DNA from 3 places in the Novosphingobium terrae genome. Region 1 is predicted to be linked to each of the others. Evidence: riboswitches for the same ligand, from Rfam matches in the RefSeq annotation. Region 1 holds a riboswitch; each other region holds the start of a gene.

Evidence for each region. A riboswitch is a leader RNA that binds a small molecule or an ion and turns the genes downstream of it on or off. The one in region 1 is predicted to bind cobalamin.
Region 2: another riboswitch for cobalamin. It lies ahead of HGK27_RS11085 (TonB-dependent receptor); the one in region 1 lies ahead of HGK27_RS19740 (TonB-dependent receptor).
Region 3: another riboswitch for cobalamin. It lies ahead of HGK27_RS22265 (DUF1852 domain-containing protein); the one in region 1 lies ahead of HGK27_RS19740 (TonB-dependent receptor).

The regions. Positions count from the first base shown of each region.
Region 1 is NZ_JABVZR010000002.1:251,714-259,455, reverse strand. It holds gene HGK27_RS19760 (TonB-dependent receptor) at 1-1,623, opposite strand, end outside; gene HGK27_RS19755 (LacI family DNA-binding transcriptional regulator) at 1,870-2,868, shown strand; gene HGK27_RS19750 (Gfo/Idh/MocA family protein) at 2,878-3,966, opposite strand; gene HGK27_RS19745 (LLM class flavin-dependent oxidoreductase) at 4,076-5,131, shown strand; cobalamin riboswitch at 5,231-5,475, shown strand; gene HGK27_RS19740 (TonB-dependent receptor) at 5,668-7,742, shown strand, end outside.
Region 2 is NZ_JABVZR010000001.1:2,441,809-2,449,550, forward strand. It holds gene HGK27_RS11065 (TonB-dependent receptor) at 1-1,222, opposite strand, end outside; gene HGK27_RS11070 (arylsulfatase) at 1,543-3,261, shown strand; gene HGK27_RS11075 (alpha/beta hydrolase) at 3,303-4,157, opposite strand; gene HGK27_RS11080 (DOPA 4,5-dioxygenase family protein) at 4,176-4,898, opposite strand; cobalamin riboswitch at 5,072-5,307, shown strand; gene HGK27_RS11085 (TonB-dependent receptor) at 5,610-7,742, shown strand, end outside.
Region 3 is NZ_JABVZR010000002.1:856,810-864,551, forward strand. It holds gene acnD (Fe/S-dependent 2-methylisocitrate dehydratase AcnD) at 1-223, opposite strand, end outside; cobalamin riboswitch at 480-708, shown strand; gene HGK27_RS22260 (epoxyqueuosine reductase QueH) at 812-1,486, shown strand; cobalamin riboswitch at 1,581-1,819, shown strand; gene HGK27_RS22265 (DUF1852 domain-containing protein) at 2,190-3,176, shown strand; gene HGK27_RS22270 (methionine synthase) at 3,205-4,233, shown strand; gene HGK27_RS22275 (RidA family protein) at 4,504-4,851, opposite strand; gene HGK27_RS22280 (D-amino acid dehydrogenase) at 4,888-6,144, opposite strand; gene alr (alanine racemase) at 6,141-7,271, opposite strand; gene HGK27_RS22290 (Lrp/AsnC family transcriptional regulator) at 7,393-7,742, shown strand, end outside.

The DNA of each region.
Region 1 (7,742 bases):
AAAGGCCTGCATGTTGAAAAACACGTTATAGGCCGGGCCCTTGTAGCCGCGCGAATAGGTCGCATAGGCTGTGGCTTGCGGCACGATCTTATACTGCACGCCAACGCGCCCGCTGCCGTCCACATGGTTCACGCTGCCGGTGTTGTAGCCGATGGAGGGGCGGATGCCCGTCACGCCGGTTGCGGTATCGGCATTGCGCTGGTCGTAATAGCTGAGCCGGTCATAGATCAGGCGACCGCCGAGGATGAAGGTCAGCTTGTCGCTGGCGTGCAGGTTGGCCTCGCCGAACAGGGCCAGATTGTCGGCGCTCGTGCCATACGTGGCGGTGCCGGAGTTGGTCTGGGTGGTGGTGGCCGTCAGCAGCTGGGTGACCGTGCGCTGATAGATTTCATTGGTGTTGGCATGCAGGTAATAGGCGCCCAGCACATAGTCGATCAGCTTGCCCTGAGGCGAAGCAAGGCGCAACTCCTGGCTGAACTGGTTGAAGTTGACATAGCCATTGTCGAACCCCTGCGGAAAGCCGGTGGCCAGGATCGAGCGCTGGTCCCAATCGGGCACCTGACGGTTCTTCCATTCGCGATAGGCGGTGATGGAGGTGACGGTGTAGTCACCGGGCCGCCATTCGGCTGTCAGCGAGCCGCCGTAATTGTCATCCTTCACATAGGTGTCGAAGGTGGAGTTGACGGTCTTGTTGTTGGCGCTGGCGGTCACGCCTTCCTGCGCCAGAAGCCCGGCCAGCGCGGTGCTGTTGGTGGTGGCGCCGCCAAAGGCGGTCTGCGATGTGCTGGCATAGACACCGTTGGGTGTGGTGTCCTTGTTGTGGAGGTAGTCGCCGGCCAGCGTGATGGTCAGATTGCTGGTGGGCTTGGCCACCAGCTTGCCGCGACCGCCCCAGCGCTCATAGCCATTGACCCAGTGGTTGGTGCCCAGATTGCGGACATTGCCCTGATAATTGCCGTAGAGCCCGCTGATCGAATAGCCCAGCCAGTCATTGATGGGCCCCGAGAGCCCGGCGCGGATGCGCTCCTCATTGCCCTGATAATAGCCGACGTCGATCACGCCGGTCTGATGGTCGGAGGGCGCCTTGGTGACGATGTTGACCACGCCTGCCGAGGCATTCTTGCCGAACAGCGTGCCCTGCGGCCCGCGCAGCACCTCGATATGATCGAGATCGACCAGATCGAATGTGGCCTGACCCGGACGGACCAGCACCACGCCGTCAACCACCGTGGAAACCGAGGATTCCACGCCCGGCGAGGTGGTGATCGTGCCAATGCCGCGGATGAAGATGTTGCGGTCCTTGTTGGAGGCGCCGTTGCGGAAATCGAGGCTGGGCACCGTCGCGGCGATGTCCTGAATGGTGTTGAGATTGCGTGATTGCGCTGTGTCGCCCTTCACCACGGAGATGGCGATGGGCACGTTCTGCAACTGCTCATTGCGGAAGCGGGCGGTGACAACGATGCCACCGGGTGCCGCGCCATCATCGGGCGCGGCCTGATCGGCAGCGGCGGGGGTGTCTGCCTTGCCGTCCGGTGCCGCTGCATAAGCGGTGTCGACGGCCAGAAAGCCGCTGGCCAAAGCCGTTCCGCCCAGCAGCGTGAGGGTCGAGATTATCCTATTCACCAAAAGCCTCCCTGAGTGATCGGCTTTCCATAAACTCTACAAAATCCATAGAGAAGAGAGTTTTTGTCTCTAGGGTGACAACGTAGGCTATCGCGGTGGCTGCGATCGGACCTTGCGAAGGGGGCTGACGCAGCATGGCAGAAAGCCCAAGCGCAAAGGTTGAGTTTGATTTTGGCGGCTCGCGTGCCAGATAGGATGCGTCTGCCAGCGGATCGGCGCAGGCACGCCGCAGCAAAGGAGCCTGTCTTGCGCGCTACGATCAAGGACGTTGCCCATGAATCGGGTGTCTCGATCAAAACGGTGTCACGCGTTCTGAACAATCAGCCGCGTGTCTCTGAAAAGGCGCGCAAAAGCGTGCAGGCTGCCATCACCAAGCTGAACTTCCGCCCCAGCGCCGCCGCGCGGAGTCTGGTTGGCCACCGCACCTTCCAGATCGCTCTGGCCTGTGACAATCCCAGCCCCTTCTATGTCCATGAAATGCAGGCTGGCATCCATGAGCGCTGTCGGCGCGATGGCATCCGCATGATCGCTCAACCCTATGATCACCGCTCGGAAGAGCTGGTCGAGGAGATCGAAAGCCTGATCGACTCCACCGGCATTGACGGGCTGATCCTGACCCCGCCCATTTCGGACCGGCAGGACATTCTTGACCTGTTGCAGCGCCGCGATGTGGCGTTTGTGCGTGTCACGCCGACCGGGGCGGTGGAACGTTCCGCCGTGTTTATCGACAATCAGGCGGCGGCCAATGCCATGACCCGCCATCTGCTGGCGCTGGGGCATCAGCGGATCGGCTTTGTCATGGGCCATCCCAGCTATGCCGGCAGCGTGGCGCGCCATGCCGGTTACCTCGCCGCTCTGACCGAATCGGGCCGCACGCCCGACCCCAGGCTGGTGCGCGAGGGCGGTTACGACTTCGCCTCGGGCGCCGCTGCCGCCGAAGGTTTTTTGGCGCTGGCCGAGCCGCCCACCGCCATCTTTGCCTCGAATGACGAGATGGCGGCGGGCGTGCTCAGCGTGGCGCATCGGCGCGGGCTGGCCGTGCCGGGGGCCTTGTCGGTGGCGGGCTTTGGCGATGATGCGCTGGCCAGTTTCGTCTGGCCGCCGCTCACCACCATCCGCCAGCCGACGCGCCAATTGGGCTTTCAGGCCGCCGATCTGCTGTTGGCACCGGCGGGCGAAAAAGCCTCGCGCGAGGTGCCTTATGAGCTGATCCGCAGAGAATCGACGGGAGGTGCCCCCCGTTGATAGGGCGGTTCAGAAGCCGAGTTCGCTCATTTCCACCACGCGATGTTCGCGGGCGCTGATCTCCGCCGCCGTGCCGATCGCCACGGCCATCAGACCGTCGCGCGCAGTGACCTCCACCGGGCCCTCGCCGCGCACGGCGGCAATAAAGCGCTGATGCTGATAGAAGGTGGAGCCGTGATGGCTGCCCGCCTGCAGCGCCGCTTCGTCGACGCCGATCACGGTCCGCTCGACCTGCTTGGGGTTCAGGAAACCCACGCGCGGGCTGTAGACCAGCGCACCTTCCGGTATCAGCACATCGAGTCGGGCCTTGTCCCCCACGGCGGTGACTTCTTCCTGATTTTCAGCGCCTTCGGCAAACATGGAAAGGTCCAGCAGGGCCCGCACGCCATTGGCGAAGTCGACGGTGGTGAAGCTGTTGTCGATGATGTCGGGCGTCTCGCCATCATAGCGTTCGTCGAGATGGTTCACATCCATCGCGCCCGAACAATAGACGCGCACTGCCTCGGATTGCACGATCAGCCGCATCAGATCGAAGAAATGGCAGCATTTTTCCACCATCGTGCCGCCGGTGTTGCGGCTGAAGCGGTTCCAGTCGCCCACCTTGGGCAGGAAGGGGAAGCGATGCTCGCGAATCGAAAGCATCTGCAGCTTGCCGACTCGTCCGCCATGCAACTGCGCGATAAATTCGGCAGCCGGGGGCATGTAGCGATACTCCATCGCCGTCCAGAAGGGGCGGGGCGAAGCCTCGGCCTGAGCCACAACCCAGCGCGCGTCGTCCAACGTTGTCGCAAGCGGTTTTTCGCAGAGGATGGCCAGACCTGCATCGAACAGCGGCTCCAGCACGCGGCGGTGGGTATAGTTCGGGCTGGCCACGATCACCGCATCGACCAGACCGCTTTTCGCCAGCGCGGCGCTATCGGCAAAGGCCTGAACACCCTCGGCTTTATCGCCAAGCGCCATGCGCGCCCAGCCCAGTGAACGCTCGACCGGATCGGCGATGGCGGTCACCACCGCACCGGGCGTGATGGCCAGATTGGTGATATGCTCCGCACCCATCATGCCGGTGCCAACGAGGCCGTAACGCACTTGCTCTACCATCACGACTGATCCTATAGGTGATAACGATGTCACCACCCCATACCACGCAGATCAGGGTTGAGCGCAAGATGGAATTTCTGTTGATCCGCAACGCCACGGAGAAGGCCCAATGAGCACCCCTTGCGAAGTCAGCTGGTTTTCGGCCCTGTGCGACGACGATTACGAATTCCTCGGGGTGCCCGATGCGCGTCTGCAATCAAGCTGGGAGCATTGCCGCGATATCGCCCTTCAGGCGGAAAGCGGCGGGTTCGACAGCATCCTGCTGCCCTCCGGCTACAATCTGGGGATCGACACCACGGCTTTCGCGGCGGGAATCGCCCCGCTGCTGCGCCGCATGGCCCTGCTGATGGCGGTGCGCATCGGCGAAAGCTGGCCGCCGCAACTGGCCCGCCAGATCGCCACCATCGACCGGATGCTGGGTGGGCGCCTGAAGGTTAACATCATCTCCTCCGAAATGCCGGGCGAGGTGCTGGGCTCGCGCGAACGTTACGCCCGCACTGCCGAGGCCATGTCCATCCTGCGCAGCCTGCTGAACGGGCAGCCGCTCGACCATGAGGGTGAATTCTGGAAGCTGAAGCTCGATCCGCCGCGGATCAGCACGGTTTCGGGCAAGGCGCCGCTGTTCTATTTCGGCGGCCTGTCGCCCGATGCGCGTGAAACCGCCGCCAAGGGTTGCGATGTCTATCTGATGTGGCCCGGCAAGCGCGAGGAAATCGCCGCCACCATCGCCGATATGAAGGAGCGGGCCGCCCGCCATGGCCGCAGCCTGCGCTTCGGCTATCGCGTCCATGTCGTGGTGCGCGACACCGAGGAAGAGGCGCGCGCCGCCGCCGACCGACTGCTCTCCAGGCTCGATCTGGCGCAGGGGGCGGCCATTCGCGCGCGCTCGCTGGATTCGCAATCGGCGGGGGTGCAGGCGCAGACTGCGCTGCGTGAGCAGGCCGTCGATGGCTATGCCGAGGAGAATCTCTGGACGGGCATCGGGCAGGCCCGTTCAGGCTGCGGCGCGGCGCTGGTGGGCAACCCGGACCAGATTCTGGCCAAGCTCACCATGTATCGCGAGATGGGCATCGATGCCTTTATCCTCTCGGGCTATCCCCATGCGGCGGAGGCAGATCTGTTCGCCCGGCATGTGCTGCCAAGGCTCGATCACGCGCCGCTGTAGCAGGGTGGCTTCAGGCCCCGGATCGATCAGAAATTTCAAGTTGCACCGCCGCGAGCATTCTGGTCATAGCGGCGCTGGATGCAGGCCGGAGAGACCGGTTCGCATCCGACCCGCACTGGTGCCCGCAAGGGCTTAAAATGGGAACGCGGAGAGGATCGGTTCTGGCCGATCCGAAACCGGGCTGTCCCTGCAACTGTGAGCGGTGAGTGCGATACTTGCAGTGCTTCGTCACAGGAACGGAGCGCGGCCACTGGGGCAGACGCTAACGCATGCGGGCCTCGGGAAGGCTTTGTATCGTGCGATGACCCGCGAGCCAGGAGACCTGCCAGCGTGGGGTCGCTCTTGCCGGGGCCCAGGGGGTGGCCATGGCACGGTGCTTGTCCGTCTGAGCGACGTGTCCATGGCCGGGGGCCATCAGCGCCAGAGCATGGCGGGCGATAGCGCCTGCCTGCCTGTTCTGGCGAAGAACGGGGCGTGCCGTTGCGGCATGGTCTGGTTCTGCCCCTTGCCCGTCGCCTGGCGTGGGGAATGTATTCGTGAAGAATCCGGGATTTTCGAGCGCGATGGCTCTGGCCCTTGCCATATCCAATTTTGGCATGGCGCAGGTCGCTCTGGCCGATGATACGGCCAGCGATGCCGAGAACGGCGCAGACAAGTCCACCATCGTGGTGACGGCCTCGCGTCAGGACCTGCTGGGCAAGGCGTCGACCGCCAGCGAGGGCACGGTGACGCGCGCGGAAGTGGAACTGCGCCCGATCTATCGTGCCAGCCAATTGTTTGAAGCTGTGCCGGGCCTCGTCGTCACCATCCATTCGGGCGAGGGCAAGGCGCAGCAATATCTCATTCGCGGCTACAACCTCGATCACGGCACCGATTTCGCCAGCTTTGTCGATGACATGCCCGTCAACCGCCCGACCAACGCCCATGGGCAGGGCTATTCCGATCTCAACTTCCTGATCCCCCAACTGGTGGCGGGGATCGACTACACCAAGGGGCCCTACACCGCCGGGATTGGCGACTTTGGCTCGGTGGCCTCGGCGCATACGCGGCTGCTCGATGATATGCCCGCGCAGATGGCCGTCACCATCGGCACCGATGGCTATCAGGAGCTGTTCGGCGGCGGCACGCTGCATTTCAGCAATGGCGGCAAGCTGCTTGGGGCGGTCGATCTGGGTCATTACGATGGGCCGTGGCAACCCAAGCAGAACTTCAAGAAGGTCAACGCCGCGCTGCGCTACTCGCAAGGGACGGCGACGGATGGCTTCAGCCTGACCGGCATGTATTACAAAAGCGGCGGCGGCCTCATCACCGACCAGCCCGAGCGCGCCATCGAGGAGGGGGTGATCGGTCGCTATGGCACGCTCGATCCCACCGATCACAGCCTGTCGGAGCGTTTCAGCCTGTCGGGCCATCTTGAGAAGGGGCTGGGCAGCGGTCAGCTTTCGGTCAGCGCCTATGCCATCCATTCCACCATGACGCTGTGGAACAACTTCACCCATTATCTGCTCGATCCGGTCAATGGCGATCAGGAAGAGCAGGATGAGCGGCGCACCACCATCGGCGGTGCGGCCAGCTACAAGGTCAAACACGATCTGGGCGGGATCAGCTTCGAGACCGTAGTGGGGCTGAACGCTCGCTATGACGGCGCCTTTGTCGACCGCAAGCATACGCTGCGGCGCACCACCATTCTGCCTTACTGCAACGCTCAGGATGATGACGGCAACACCACCACCTTCAGCGCGGTGAATGGCAATTGCACCGCCGATCATGTGCGGCTGCTCGATCTGGCGCCCTATGTGCAGGAGACGGTGCGCTTCACCCCATGGCTGCGCGCGGTCGTCGGTCTGCGTGAGGAATATTACCACGCTACCGACCGCAGCGAGATCGACGGCGGCAGCTATGCCCAGCATCAATGGCTGGCCCAGCCCAAGGCCAATCTGATCATCGGGCCTTTCGCCAAAACCGAATTTTACGCCAGCTGGGGCAAGGGCTTCCACTCCAACGATGTGCGCGGCGTGTTCGGCACGGTCGCGGCCGAGGGCATTCAGGCGAGCGGCGTGGCCACCCCGCTGCTCTCATCAACGACCGGTGTCGAGCTGGGCCTGCGCAGCAATCTGATCCCGAAGCTGCAGCTGCAGCTGGCCGTCTTCCAGCAGGATTTCGGCTCCGAGCTGACCTACAATCCGGATACCGGTCAGGATGAGGCCGGCGCCCCCAGCCGCCGTCAGGGCCTCGAGGTCGGCGGGCAGTACCATCCCTTCAAATGGCTGGAACTGAACGCGGATCTCGCTTTCTCCAAGCCGCGCTATCACACCAGTGATCTGGCCGCCTACGGGCTGGACCAGCCCTATATCGCCGACGCGCCCAATTTCATCTATTCCGCAGGCGTGCTGGTGAACGGGTTGGGGCCGATTTCGGGCGGGTTGCAATGGCGTCGACTGGGCACCCATTCGCTCAATGATGGCGAGAAATATCCGCAGGATGGCGGTTACAGCGAGTGGAACCTCGATGTCTCCTACGCCTTGCCTGCCGGGCTAAAGTTCACCGCCAGCATCTTCAACCTGTTCAACAGCAAGGATGCGGCGGCAGATTATTACTACACCAGCCGCCT
Region 2 (7,742 bases), on a different contig from region 1:
GCTGATAGAGGTAATAGACCCCCGCGACATAATCCACGCGCCGCTCACCGGTGGAGGCGATGCGCAGTTCCTGACTGAATTGCTTCTGGTTGTTGCTCTGGTGAGCATCGGTCTGGGCATCCAGAGGCGTGTTGTCGCCATCATTGTGCGGATACCAGTTCCACGCGCGATAGGCACTGACCGAGGTGATCGTCGCGCCATCCAGACTGTAATCGGCGGTGGCCGAGACGCCATGCTGGTTCATGCGATAGTTCTGCTGCCCATCGACATCGACCAGCCGCGCCGAAGGATCGGCGGTGATCGGCGTGTAACCGGCCAGCTTCGCGCGATCGGTGAAGTTGTTCGCGAAATTGCTGCCATTGGTGTAGCTGCGGATCACACCCACCAGCACGCTGGAGGCCGTGTTGCTATGCTGATTGCCATAGTCACCAATGATGCGCAGCTTGAAGCGATCAGAGGGCGTGAAGAGCAACTGCCCGCGCAGGCTGAAATCGTGGTAATCCTGCCCGTGAGAGCCGTCATGGATGTTGGTGGTGTAGCCATTGCGATCGGTCTTGGAGACGAAGAGGCGCGCGGCGAGCTTGTCCTCGATCAACGCGCCGCTGGCATAGGCGTGGATCTGGTGGAAGCCGTAATTGCCGCCGCTGACATCGCCGCCGAATTCGGGCGTGAAGGTCGGTGCCTTGGTGGCGATCACCACCGCGCCCGCCGAGGTGTTCTTGCCGAAGAGCGTGCCCTGAGGCCCGCGCAGCACCTCGATATGGTCGAGATCGGCCATATCGAACACCGCCTGCCCCGGGCGCGCCAGATAGACGCCATCCTGATAGACGCCCACCGCCGGCTCCAGCCCGTCATTGTAGACCGAGACATTGTTGCCCAGCCCGCGAATGTTGATCGAGGTGTTGCGCGGGTTGGTGACCGTGACGACAAGGCTGGGCGTCAGCGATTGCAGGTCGCGCAGATTGTAGGTGCGGGTGGATTCCAGCTGCTTTCCGGCAAAGGCGCTGATGGCGATGGGCACATCCTGGCTCTTTTCGGTGCGGCGGCGGGCAGAGACCAGAATGTCGTCGCCCTCCGTGGTCGGCGCGGCATTGGCCGTGTCGGCAGACGTCTCGGTTCCGGCATGAGCAGGCATGGCCCCCAGCAGCGCAGGCGTGGCGCAGGCGATCAGCGCCAGACGCGAGATATCGCTCCGGCTGTTGCGGAAAATCGGATGTGGCATGGTCCCTCGCGTCCCCTGTTGGTGCGTTCTGGACGTTCGCCTATTGGTTAGGTCGGATAATCGGCAACATATAAAATCTACCAATATGATGGAGTTTTCCTAGCTTGCCCCTTTTCAACCCCCCGCCGCATACGAGCGCGCAGTCAGCGCATCGTGCGATACAGTGGGAACCGGTTTTCACGGGGCATGACGCAATCACAAAAACCCGGAGCATCATGCGCCATTCCGCTATCACGCATGATGCTCTGCACCGACCAAAGGGGAAGCATCCGGTGGCAAAACGTCGATCTTTCAAATCTCTCGCGCTGGCACCCCTTACGTTGGGACTTCTGGCCGCCACCAGCCTGAGCACCCTATGGGCCGCCCCGGCGCTGGCCCAAACCGCCGCGCCCGCCACGCAGGCCCCTCAGGCGCAGAGCCGCCCCAACTTTCTGGTCATCGTGGCCGACGATCTGGGCTGGTCGGACCTTGGCGCTTTCGGTGGCGAGATCCGCACGCCCAACCTTGATGCGCTGGCGCTGAAGGGCGTGCGTTTCACCGGCTTCCACACCGCCCCCACCTGCTCGCCCACACGCTCCGAACTGCTCTCGGGCGTGGACAATCATGAGGCAGGGCTGGGCTCGATGGCCGAGCTGCTCGATGCCAGCCAGCGCGGGCATGATGGCTATGAAGGCTTCCTCAACAACCGCGTCGCCTCGATTGCCGAGCTGCTGAAGGCGGGCGGTTATCACACGCTGATGGCGGGCAAATGGCATCTGGGCCTGACCGAGCAGACCAGCCCGGCGGCGCGCGGTTTCGACCAGTCCTATGCCCTGCTTCAGGGGCTGAGCAATCATTTCGGCGCCGATCAGACCGCGGCATGGGGCAAGGCCGGAGAGCGTTCCACATGGCGCGAGGGACTGAAGGAAGTCCATTATCCGCAAGGCAAATATGTCGACGACCAGTTCGCCGACAAGCTGATCGGCTTTCTGGATCAGAGCGCGAAAACCGGCGATACCACGCCCTTCTTCGCCTATCTGACCTTCACCGGCCCGCATTGGCCGATGCAGGCCCCGCCCGAGGATATCGCCCGCTACAAGGGCCGCTATGATGCCGGTTACGATGTGCTCAAGGCGCAGCGCCTCGCCCGGCAGAAAGAGCTGGGTCTGGTGCCTCAGGATGCCGTGGCCCATGCCCATGAGCTGGCCAAGCCATGGGACAGCCTGACACCTGAAGAAAAAGCCTTCGAATCCCGCAAGATGGAAATCTACGCCGCCATGGTCGACCGGCTGGACCAGAATGTCGGCCGCGTGATCGCGGAGCTGAAGCGCACCGGGCGCTATGACAACACCACCATCATCTTCCTGGCCGACAATGGCCCCGAGGGCAATGTGATCACCGGCCCCAAGGGCGGCAATTTCAACCAGTTGCTCAAGATCGACAACAGCCTCGGCAATCTGGGCAAGGCCAATTCCTATGTCGGCTATGGTCCGGGCTGGGCCGAGGCCAATGCCGTGCCCTCACGCCTCGTCAAATCCTATCCCACCGAGGGCGGCATTCGCACCACCGCCTTTGCCTCCGGCGCGGGCGTGCAGGGTGGGCGGATCAACACCGCCAACCTCAGCGTCACCGATATCGCCCCCACGCTGCTGCAACTCGCGGGTCTGACCCAGCCTGCCAGCTTCAACGGCCATCCCATCCTGCCCCATGAAGGCCATAGCTGGAGCCAGCTGCTGGCGGGCCAGAGCGAAACCGTGCGCTCGCCCGAGGAAGCGCTGGGTTACGAGCTGTTCTACCGCCGCGGCCTGCGCAAGGGCGACTGGAAGATCGTCTATCTGCCCGCCGCCGAGGCCGATGCCCCCGTCTATCTGAAAAAGGGCGTGGGCGACAATCAGTGGCGCCTCTACAATCTGGCGCGCGATCCGGGCGAAACCACCGACCTCTCCGCCAGCGAGCCAGCCAGGCTGAAGGAACTGCTGGCCGACTGGGACAGCTATGCCAAGGCCAAGCAGGTGATCCCGCTGGACACCGCCAAGCAGCAGGCCGCCAAAAAGCCCTGACCTCATGAAGGAGCGTGGCCTCTGCCACGCTCCTTTCATCATCAGCGCGCCGGGAAGTTTGCCGCCAGCCAGTCGGCAATCACCGTCGCCAGAGCCACGCGGTGGTCGTTGTAGCTGTGATCGGTGGCAAGATGCACCACCGTCGGTCTGGGGCCGCCTGCCGCCTCCACCGCCGCAGCAGCCGCCTCATCGGTCGGTGCCAGCCCATCCTCAGAGGTGAGCACCAGCACCGGGCGCCCGGCCAGCAGAGCGGCGCGCTTGTTCCAGTCCCAATCACCGGCATAGGCCTGCACATCGGCAGCCAGAGCCTCCACGCTGGCATTGGTGTAGCTGGCCTCATCAGCGAAATTCGCGCGCTGTCTGGCATCGCCATTCAGGGCCCGGCTCTTGCCCAGATTGGCCGCCGAGATCAGCACATAGCCGGCCACCTCCCTGTCATCGCCCAGCATCAGCGTGTCGAAGCCGCCCATGCTGTGCCCCGCCGCCACGATCCGCCCGGGATCGACGCCATAGGCCGCCGCCGCAGGTGAGCGCAGCCAGGCCAGAGCGGCATGAGCATCCTCCACCGTATGGCTGAAGCTGAAAGCGCCGGGCGCGCCCCAGACGCCGCGATAATGGATCGCCAGCACATTCCAGCCCTTGCGCTGAAACACCCGCGCCAGATCGAGGTTCAGCTCCGTGCCGGGAAAGCCATGCAGCAACAGCACAGTGGGATGCAGCCCCGCGCCGGAGGCCACAAACAGCCGCGCGGGCACCTGCACCCCGCCCGTGGGATAGCGGATCTGTTCAAGGCGGGCGGGATGCCGGGGATCGTGCGGCGGGTCGGAGTCAGTCTGGGCAGAGGCCGCCCCGGACAGGCTGGCCGCCAGAACCAGCCCAAGAAGAAGTTTGCCCATCAAGCTCTCCGGAAAGGATCAGGTTTCGATCGGCACGCTGGGCTGGGTGTTGGTGAAGACCTCGATGCTGTCATCCACCGCCTTCATGCTGTAGGCGTTCACCGGCTGCGAGCGGTTCACCCACAAAGCGTAATAGAGATGGTCCGACCGCGCATTGTCGCTGTTGGGATGGATCAGGATGGTCAGACCCAAGCTGTTGAGCTGGAGCCATGGGATCACCACCGGCAGCAGCTCGTTCTGGAAGCCGAAATAGAAGCTGGGCGTCACATGAGGCCCGCGCGGCTTCAGATTCCAGTCGCCCAGCTCCACATCGAAACGTTCGGCCACCCAGCGGCGCAGCAGGGCCGCCTTGTAGTGATTGTCCTCATCGAAATAGATATGGGCGTGGTAGCTCTTGATATCGGTGTAGGGGCGCGGATGGGTTGGCAGCACCTCCTCCCCCGTCCGCACCGAGGCGGGCTGAGGCGTGGGCTGGGCAGCGGTGTGATAGCCCCATTCGCTCTTGCCCGAGAAGGTGGAGGGCCGCAGCGGCAGCGTTCCACCTGCCTTGCCCGCCGGAATACCCACACTTGCCGCCGGGGTGATCACCTCTCCCGCCGTCGCTGCCGAAGCCGTGTTGGCCCAGCTGGCCGAAGCCAGAGCGCCCATCGTCATCATGCCGCCGGTCAGCAGGCTGCGGCGGTCCGGGGCCGGGATCTCGGCCCATGGCTGTTTCTCTGTCTGGTCTTCAGGGTGGGCCATAGTCTGTCTCCATCTTTGCCTGACGATCCGCATGCGCGTGTCATTGCCAATTGTCTATAGGTTTGATAGAGAATAATGCGTCATTTGCGCCACGCCCGATTGCATCTGCCCCGCCAGAGCATTTTCACCTTGCGCGGGGGTACAGATTCTGTTGAGAGCCGGGCCGAAGGCATCTGCCTTCCACCCGCATCGGTGCCCGCAAGGGCTTAATAGGGAACATGGTGAGGATCATCCGATCCGAAACCGGGCTGTCCCTGCAACTGTGAGCGGCGAGTGCGATACAAGGGCATCCTGCCAAAACGTCAGGATGCAGCCACTGGGCCGGACGCAAAATCATGCGAGGCCCGGGAAGGTTTGTACCGCGCGACGACCCGTGAGCCAGGAGACCTGCCGCTGCGTGTCGCTCTTGCCCGGCCCAGGGGATGGCCAAGGCACGGTTGCATTTCCGTCTGAGCGACGAACAGCATGGCCGGGGGCCATGAGCGCCGGGGCAGCGGGCATCAACGCCTGCCCGCCTGTTTCGGCGAGGGGATGCCCTGCGCCTGTGCGCGGGGCAGGCCTTGCCCCCTGCCCGTCGTCTGGCGTCGGGGGAAAGATCATGATCGGGCAGCATCGCTTTGCCACGGCAGGTCCGCAGGCGCGGTGAAAGCCGCCAACCCGGCGCCTTTTCAAAGCCATAGAGCAAGATCCGTCTCTTCAGGGGGAACATTCATGACCATCTTCACCCATGCGCCGGCACTGCGCCGCGCCTGCCTGGGCGCTTCGGTGCTGGTGCCGCTTTGCGCCGCGCCCGCCGCCGCCCAGAGCGCTCAGGACGCCGACAACATCCTTGTGATCGGCCAGCAGACCCAGACCCTGACGCGGCCCGATGCCACCGGCAGCCGCCTCAACCTCACCCCGCTGCAGACCCCGGCCTCGATCACCAGCATCGATGGCGAGGCAATCCGCGCGCGCGGCGATATGTCCATTGCCGAAGCCGAGGCCCGCGCGCCCGGCTTCTTCAACATCGGCAATCCCGGCAATGGCGGCACGGCGCTGGCTGCGCGTGGGTTCAGCGGCCAAGGCTCGATCCTGCAGCTGATCGACGGTGTGCGCCTCTTCCCGGCGGCGGGCACCATCACCTTCCCCACCGACCCGTGGATGGCCGAGCGCATCGATGTGCTGAGCGGCCCGGCCTCGGTGCTCTATGGGCAGGGCTCGCTGGGCGGCGCGGTCAATGTCATCATGCGCAAGCCCAACACGCAGCGCACCGAGTTCGAGAGCGAGATCGGCTATGGCTCGCAGAACACCTTCCATGCCGCAGCGGGGCTTGGCGGGCCGATCGGCGAGCGCCTGTCCTATCGCGTCGATGCCAGCTATCGCCGTTCGGATGGCTATGTCGATCGCGGCCATTCGGACAGTCTGGCGCTGTCCGCCACTGTGCGCTGGGCGACCACCGACACGCTGACCTTCACCCTGCGCGATGATTACGGCGACCAGCATCCGATGAAATACACCGGCACGCCGCTGGTGAATGGCAGGCTGGATCTGGGCCTGCGCCACCAGAACTACAATGTGGGCGACGCGCATATCCGCTATCGCGACAACCGCGCCACCCTGCAGACCGACTGGACGCCGTCTGACAGCATCAGCCTCACCAATCTGGGCTATGTGCTGACCAGCAAACGCCAGTGGCGCGATCTGGAAAGCTATTGCTGGGTGGCCGCCGACGGCAATTGCCACAATGGCTACAACTACAGCCCCGCCACGCCCGGCAACATCTATCGCACCGACAATTACGGCATCGGCCATGACCAGACCCAATGGGGGGATCAGGGCAGCGTGACGTTCAAGATCCCGCTGAGCGATACCATCAGCACCGATCTGGTTGCCGGTTTCGATGTGAACAGCATCCAGCTGACCTATTCCAACGATTTCGGATCGGACACGCAGGAAGACAGCGTCACCCCCACCGGCTTCAACCCGGGCCTGTTCTATGACACGCAGGGCATCGCTCCGCGCTATCGCACCCAGACCACCGAATATGCCTTCTTCGCCGAAGACCGGCTGAAGTTTGGCGAACAATTCTCGCTGATCACCGGCATCCGGCACGAGAATGACGAGATCAAGCGCTGGACCCGCACCTATCCCACCGGCAATGGCGGCGTTGACACCTTCGCCTTCGACAAGAGGCTGACCAACACCACCTGGCGCGTCGGCGGCGTCTATCAGCCGATCCCGACGGTTTCGCTCTATGCGCAATACAGCACCGGCACCGATCCGCTGGGCACGCTGACCACCTATTCCACCGCCCAGACCCAGTTCAGCAACGCCACCGGCAATCAGGTGGAAGTGGGCGCCAAGGGCAGCTTCTGGGGCGGGCGCGGCACGGCCACGCTGGCGGCCTATCGCATTGTGAAGAAGGGACTGCTGTACCAGCAGACGCTCAGCAGCCCGATCCAGCAGGTGGGGCAGCAATCGTCGAAGGGGATCGAGGCTGCGGTGTCGCTCAACCTGCCCGCCGGTTTCGGGATCGACGCCAATGGCACGGTGCTGAAGGCGCGTTACGACGATTTCTACTCCGGCGGAGTCAGCTTCAACGGCAAGGCGCCGCCCAATGTGCCGCAGCAGGCCGCCAATCTTTGGCTGCGCTGGGATGCGACCAAGCAGATCCGCGCTCAGGCCGGGCTGCGTTATGTGGGCCACACCTACTCGGATACGGCCAACACCTTCCGCGTGCCCGCTTACGCCGTGGTGGATGCGGGGCTGTCCTATGCTTTGAACCGGCATGCGGCGGTGGATGTCCACATCTACAACCTGCTGGACAAGGCCTACGCCCAGACCACCTACAATGACGAGCAGTGG
Region 3 (7,742 bases), 610 kb from region 1:
CCGGATACCAGGGGAAATCCAGATCGCGCTTGCGCTCGATGATCTGGGTCAGCGCATCGGTGAGCAGCGCAGGATCGCAGCGGCGCACCAATTGTTCGGCCAGCACGCGCGAGACATAGGGCAGCCCATCATAGGCGCCGGGGCGGATCGCCTCGATGGCGGCGTACGTGTCGATGTAGTCGACAGTGCTGCCGGGCAAGGATTTGCGAAAAGCATTGGTCATCGCTGTTGTGCTCTATGCTGGCGTTACGCCCCGGGAGGGCATCCGCCTTATTCGCCAGCATAGGCTCAGAGAAAACGGCTGAAATGGCGAGCCTTTGCGAAGAAAAACCTGCAAATCTGCGAAGTTTGCAAATTGGCGAGCGGCAGGAAACGGGTCCGACAGTGCCTCGCTGTACAGGGCAACGGCAATCACAGGCATCGCCAAGGCCCTCTGCCACCTTTCACAGCAAAGCGATTGACAAGCGCCGAGAGGTGGCGCTGAGAAAAAGCGTCAAGGTTCCCTGCTCGCATGCCATGAAAAGCGGGTGGCAGGGCTAAGACGGGAAGCCGGTGATGCCTGAGAAGGCAGAATCCGGCGCTGCCCCCGCAACTGTAAGCGGTGAGCGGTGACTCCATCCCGTGTCACTGGCCTCTCAAAGGCCGGGAAGACCGGAGTCGCCGTGATGACCCGCAAGCCAGGAGACCTGCCTTCGACATCATAACGTGCTTCCGGCGGGGTGTCCGGTGGGCCGCATCATCATGCGCTCGGCCTTGCCGGGCGTAACGGTCATGCGTTCCGTCAACCCGCTCTTTTCGATGTGGGTGACCCATGAACAATGATGCGACCAGACCGGCCATAAACCGCCCCATTCTCACCCCGCCCGAGGGGCAGAAGAAAGTGCTGCTGCACAGTTGCTGCGCGCCCTGCTCTGGCGAGGTGATGGAGGCCATGACCGCCAGCGGCATCGACTACACGATCTTCTTCTACAATCCCAACATTCACCCGAGGGAGGAGCATCTGCTGCGCAAGGAAGAGAACATCCGCTTTGCCGAGCAGCACGGCATCCCATTCGTCGATGCCGATTACGACACGGCCAACTGGTTCAAGCGCGCACGCGGCATGGAACAGGAGCCCGAACGCGGGATCCGCTGCACCATGTGCTTCGACATGCGTTTCGAGCGCACCGCGCTTTACGCTCATGAGCATAGCTTTCCGGTGATCACCTCCTCGTTGGGCATCTCGCGCTGGAAGAACATGGAGCAGATCAACGGCCGTGGTGAGCGCGCGGCAGCCCGTTACCCCGGGATCAGCTACTGGACCTTCAACTGGCGCAAGGGTGGCGGCGCGGCGCGCATGATCGAGATCTCCAAGCGCGAGCGTTTTTACCAGCAGGAATATTGCGGCTGCGTCTATTCGTTGCGCGACGCCAATGCCCATCGCGTCAGCCAGGGCCGCCCCGAGATCGACCCCGGCAAGCTGTTCTATGGCGACGAGCCTGCCTGACAGGCACGGCACCCCGGCCACCATGCGCGCGCCCTGCCCAAAGCATCATATAACGATATCTTTATATGATGCTTGACAGCGGCCTTCCAATGGTGTTGATAGACCCTGTCGAGGTTCCCCGCCTCAGGCGTGACGGCGGGGCTAAGACGGGAAGCCGGTGGTGCCTGCGCAATGTTCGCATTGGGAGGCAGAGTCCGGCGCTGCCCCCGCAACTGTAAGCGGCGAGTGGCGGTTCCATGTTGTGCCACTGATGCCCCGCAAGGGCATTGGGAAGGCCGGAACCACCGCGATGACCCGCAAGCCAGGAGACCTGCCTTCGGCGCCATAACGTTCCTCGGACGGGGGTTCCTCCGGTGGATCGCGCTTGCAGCAAGGCACGGGGCTTATGCGCCATCCGGGCCTGTTTAAGCCATGCGCGCTCTTCCTTCGGCCCTTACGCCCGGCAAAAGCAGGTGATCGGTCGATGTTTTCAGCCCTGTTCCATTCCGTCCCGCAGCGACGAATGCGTGAGCGCGCCGTGCTGCCGGGGCTGATCCCCGCCTGACGCGGCGCGCGCCAACCAACCCATCACCTCGACCATCATGACGGACCAGCAAACACGCTGGCCCGAAGGAGACTTCGCATGCCCGCAACCGGCGCCAGCCTCGCCCTCCCCCGTATCCGCCCCGACCGCGATCCGGGAACCGCTCAAGGACAGCAGGTCATGACCAGAAACGACCTTACCTTTTCGATCAAAAGCATCCGCTTTGATGAGCATTACCGCCCTGCGGACAACACCCGCATCACCACCAACTTCGCCAATCTGGCCAGAGGGGAGAGCCGCCAGGACAATCTGCGCAAGGCTCTGACGATGATCGACAATCGCTTCAATGCGCTGGCTGATTGGGACAATCCCGAGGGGGATCGCTATGCCCTCGAACTGGATATCATCTCCATCGAGATGACCATCGGCAAGGACGGCAGCAGCGAAGCTTTCCCGATGATCGAGGTGCTCAGCACCACCATCATCGACAAGCAAACCGGTGCGCGCCTTGAGGGCATCGTCGGCAACAATTTCTCTTCCTATGTGCGGGATTATGACTTCAGCGTCCTGCTGCCCGAACACAACAAGGGACAATCCGGCTTCAGCCTTCCCGATCATTTCGGCGACCTGCACGGGAAGATTTTCAAGCATGTCCTAAAGTCCGATGCTTATCAGGCAAAGTTCAACAAGCCGCCGGTCATCTGCCTGAGCGTCTCAAGCAGCAGGACCTATCACCGGACAGGAAATAAGCATCCCATTCTGGGCATCGAATACCGGCAGGATGAATTTTCCTCGACCGATGAGTATTTCAAGAAAATGGGCCTGCAAGTGCGCTATTTCATGCCGCGAGGCAGCGTTGCGCCTTTCGCCTTCTATTTCACCGGAGATCTGCTGAGCGATTACAGCAATCTTGAGCTGATCGGTACCATCAGCACGATGGAAACCTTCCAGAAAATCTATCGCCCCGAAATCTACAACGCCAATTCGCAGGCCGGTCATTGCTATCAACCCAGCCTGAAGCATCAGGACTATTCCTCGACCCAGATCGTCTACGATCGTGAGGAACGCAGCCGTCTGGCCGTCGAACAGGGCAAGTTCGCCGAGGAGCATTTCATGAAGCCCTACAGGGCTGTCCTCGAACAATGGTCCGCCGCTTACGCCTTTTGACCCTCCCCCAAGATCAAGGTTCTCCATCATGAAGACATTGTTGCCAACCTCAACCGCCGGCAGTCTGCCCAAACCCTCCTGGCTCGCGCAGCCCGAGACACTCTGGTCACCCTGGAAACTGGAAGACGAGGGTTTGATCGAGGGCAAGCAGGATGCCCTGCGCCTGTCGCTGGACGATCAGCGTCAGGCAGGCATCGATATTGTCAGCGACGGCGAGCAGACGCGCCAGCACTTCGTCACGACCTTTATCGAGCATCTCGATGGCGTCGATTTCGAGAAGCGCGAAACCATCCGAATCCGTGACCGCTATGATGCGAGCGTGCCGACAGTCGTCGGCGCCGTCACCCGCCCCAGGTCAGTCTTTGTCGAAGACGCCAAATTCCTGCGCCAACAGACCGATAAGCCGATCAAATGGGCGCTGCCCGGACCCATGACCATGATCGATACGCTCTATGACGACCATTACAAGAGCCGGGAAAAGCTGGCCTGGGAGTTTGCCAAAATACTCAATGAAGAGGCCAGGGAACTGGAGGCAGCCGGCGTCGACATCATCCAGTTTGACGAACCTGCGTTCAACGTCTTCTTCGACGAGGTCAACGACTGGGGCGTCGCCACGCTGGAACGGGCCGCCGAAGGGCTGAAATGCGAAACGGCTGTTCACATCTGCTATGGCTATGGCATCAAAGCCAACACGGACTGGAAAAAGACCCTCGGTTCGGAGTGGCGGCAGTATGAGGAAGCTTTCCCCAAGTTGCGGACATCCAGCATCGATATCATTTCGCTGGAATGCCACAATTCTCATGTGCCGATGGACCTCATCGAACTCATTCGCGGAAAAAAGGTGATGGTGGGCGCCATCGACGTGGCGAGCAACACCGTCGAAACGCCGGACGAGGTGGCCGATACGCTGCGGAAGGCCCTGCAGTTTGTGGATGCCGACAAGCTCTATCCCAGCACCAACTGCGGCATGGCGCCCCTGTCCCGTCGCGTGGCGCGAGGCAAGCTCAACGCTTTGGCTGCGGGTGCCGAAATCGTGCGAAAGGAACTCTCGGCTTAACAGCTGAAGGCAGGAATGGCAGCGATCCACAATCTCCATGCGGAAAGCTGCCGTTCCGGATCGCCTAGGGAACGTGAAGCTCAGATCGCTGAAGTCTTCTCGTTTGGCTGACAACTCCCGGCCCACGGGACGAACGGTCCTGGACTGGACCTTGCCCACAAAAACCAGGGGCAGATAATTTCTGCGATGATTTTTGTCGGTCCCGTAACCCTGAACCTCACCTTGAGATCCGCAGAAAACCACGGATCTCAAAATGGCTGTAACGCACACTCAGGCTTTGGCCGCGATCATGATAATTTCAACTTTATAACCCGGGTCCGCCAACCTGGCCTCGCCCGTTGCGCGGGTGGGCGGCGGGCAATCAGCGACCCATTCGTCCCACGCCGCATTCATCTCTTCGAAATCAGCCATATCGGCCAGCCAGATCGTGGCCTGAAGCAGATGGTTCTTGCTGCTTCCGGTGCGCGCCAGCAAGGCCTCGATCTCGGCGAGGGCCTCCCGGGTCTGCGCGCCGACGCTCTCGCCGGGTGTGCCGACCTGCCCGGCAAGATAGATCGTGTCGCCATGGATAACGGCCTCGCTCAAACGCGGGCCCTGGTCGATGCGGGTGATGGTCATTGCCTATCCTTGATTTGAGGGGCGCTGAAGCGGGGCCTATGCCCGATAACGGCTGATCGCAAGGTCGGCGGTTTCGATGGCCGGGCGGCGCCCGCTCATCAGATCGGCGATCACATGGGCCGATCCGCAGGCCATCGTCCAGCCCAGCGTGCCATGGCCGGTGTTGAGGAACAGGTTGGGGATTTTCGTCGCCCCGATCACCGGCGTGCTGTCGGGCGTCATCGGGCGCAGGCCGGACCAGAAGCTGGCCCCTGCAAGATCGCCCGCTCCCGGGAACAGCGTGCCGCAGCTGTGTTCCAGCGTGGCGCGGCGCGCTTCGGGCAGGCTGTTGTTGAAGCCGGAGATTTCCGCCATGCCGCCCACGCGGATACGGTCGCCCAGACGGGTGATCGCCACCTTGTAGCTTTCATCCAGCAGGGTCGAGACCGGCGCGCGCTCCGCATCGACAATCGGCACGGTCAGCGAATAGCCCTTCACCGGATAGACCGGCAGGCGCAGCCCCAGCGGCGCCACCACTTGCGGCGAGAAGCTGCCCATGGCGACCAGAAAGGCATCGGCGGCAACATCGCCCTTGCCGGTGCGGACATGGGTGAGGCGCCCGCCCTGCTCGACCAGACCGTGAATATCCGTGCCATACTCGAAACGCACGCCCTGCGCTTCGGCCAGTGTCGCCAGCGCATTGGTGAATTTGAAGCAGTCTCCGGTTTCGTCATTGGGCAGGCGCAGCCCCCCCGCGATGGTCGAGGCGCTGGCGGCCAGACCCGGTTCCGCCGCGATGCAGCCCGCGCGATCCAGCACCTCGAAGGGCACGCCATCCTGCTTGAGGACCGCAATATCCTTGGCCATGCCATCCAGCTGCTTTTCCTCGCGGAACAGTTGCAGCGTGCCCTGGCTGCGCTCGTCATAGGCGATGCCCTGATCCTGACGCAGCGCGATCAGGCAATCGCGGCTGAATTCGGCAAGGCGCACCATGCGGCTCTTGTTGATGGCATAGTCGCGCGCGTTGCAATTGCCCAGCATGGCGGTCAGCCAGCGCAGCATCGCCATATCCAGCTTGGGGCGCAGGATCAGCGGGGCATGCTCCATCATCAGCCAGCGCAGCGCCTTCATCGGAATGCCCGGCGCGGCCCAGGGCGAGGCATAGCCCGGCGAAATCTCGCCCGCATTGGCGAAGCTGGTTTCCAGCGCGGGGCCGCTCTGGCGGTCGATCACCACCACCTCATGCCCGGCCTGAGAAAGATACCAGGCCGAGGTGACGCCGATCACCCCGCTTCCAAGGATGGCGATTTTCATGGGGCGATGCTCCGGGTGATGGTGTCGTCAGAGAGAGGGCTGGCTGCGGGAAGCAGAACCCGCTGATAGCGGCGGCCAAGCTGGGTGAGGATTTCGTAGGAAATGGTGCCGGCGTCCGCCGCCAGCTGGTCCAGGCTCTGATGCGGCCCGATCAGCTCGACCGTCGCGCCGGGATAGAGCGCTTCTTCCGGCACATCGGTGACATCGAGCGTGATGCTGTCCATCGAGACGCGCCCGACCATCGGCACACGCACGCCCGCGATCCATGCCGCGCCCTTGTTGCCAAGGCAGCGCGGCAGGCCATCGGCGTAACCGACGGGGATGGTGGCGATGGTCGTGGCGCGCTCGGCATGGAAGGTCAGGCCGTAACCGACGCCCGCGCCGGCAGGGATGGTCCGCAATTGGGCAATGGCCGCTTCCAGCGCGATGACCGGGCGCATCGGGTTGCGTCCATCGTGAGGCGCACCGCCATAAAGCGCGATCCCCGCGCGCACGAGATCGAAATGCTGGCGCGCATGGAAAGCCCCGCCGCTGTTGTCCAGCGCGAGCGGCAGGCCGGGAAAGCGCCGGGCGATCTCGTGAAAGCATGCGGCCTGCATGGCATTGGCCGGATCGTCGGCCTCATCGGCGCAGGCCAGATGGCTGATGAGCAATGTGGGCTCGATGCCGTCGAGCAGGGCGGGGTCAGCCAGCAGCCTGTTCAGCTCATCGGCGGGCAGGCCCATGCGTGACATGCCGGTATCGACCTGCAACACGGCGGGCAGGCGGCGGCCCAGCACGGCGGCCTGCGCCGACCAGCGCGCGATCTGATCGAGCGAATTGAGCACCGGAATGGCCCCCAGCAACGCGCAATGCGCCTCCGTGCCCGGCATCAATCCGTTAAGGACATAGAGGCTGATGCCGTCAGCCAGATCAGGCACCAGGGCTTCAGCCTCGCCCAGCACGGCCACGAAGATATGGCGGCAGCCTTGCGCGATCAGAACCTGCGCAACCTCGCTGGCCCCCAGCCCATAGCCATTGGCCTTGACCACCCCGCCGACATCCGCCGGGGCAACCGCATCGCGGATCAGACGATAATTCGCCGCAAGCGCTTCCAGATCGATCGTCAGACGTGCCCCGCCAATCATATCCTCATCCCCTTCCGGGGGTGATTTTATCGCACATCCCTTCAAATAAGTTGCGAAACAAGCGCATGATCGACTAAAAATGACCTTATAACACACCAATCAAGCGAGCTTTCCGCAGATCATGCCATCCACACTCGACGACCTCGACCGCGCGATCCTGCGAATCCTGCGCATGGATGGCCGCCGCCCCAATGCCGAAATCGCGCAGGCCGTCTCCCTGTCGCCCTCAGCCTGCCTGCGCCGCATCAGGATGATGGAGAGCCGCGGGGTCATCGCCGGCTATACCGTGGTGATGGGCCGTGAGGAGGAGGAGGACCGGGGTGTCGATGTCGTGGTCCAGGTCACGCTCGACCGGCAGACCGAGGACTATCTCTCCCGCTTCGAACATGCCGTGAGACAGTGCCCGGAAGTGCGTGAATGCTTCCTGATGACCGGCGATGTCGATTACTGGCTGCGCCTGCGCATGGACAG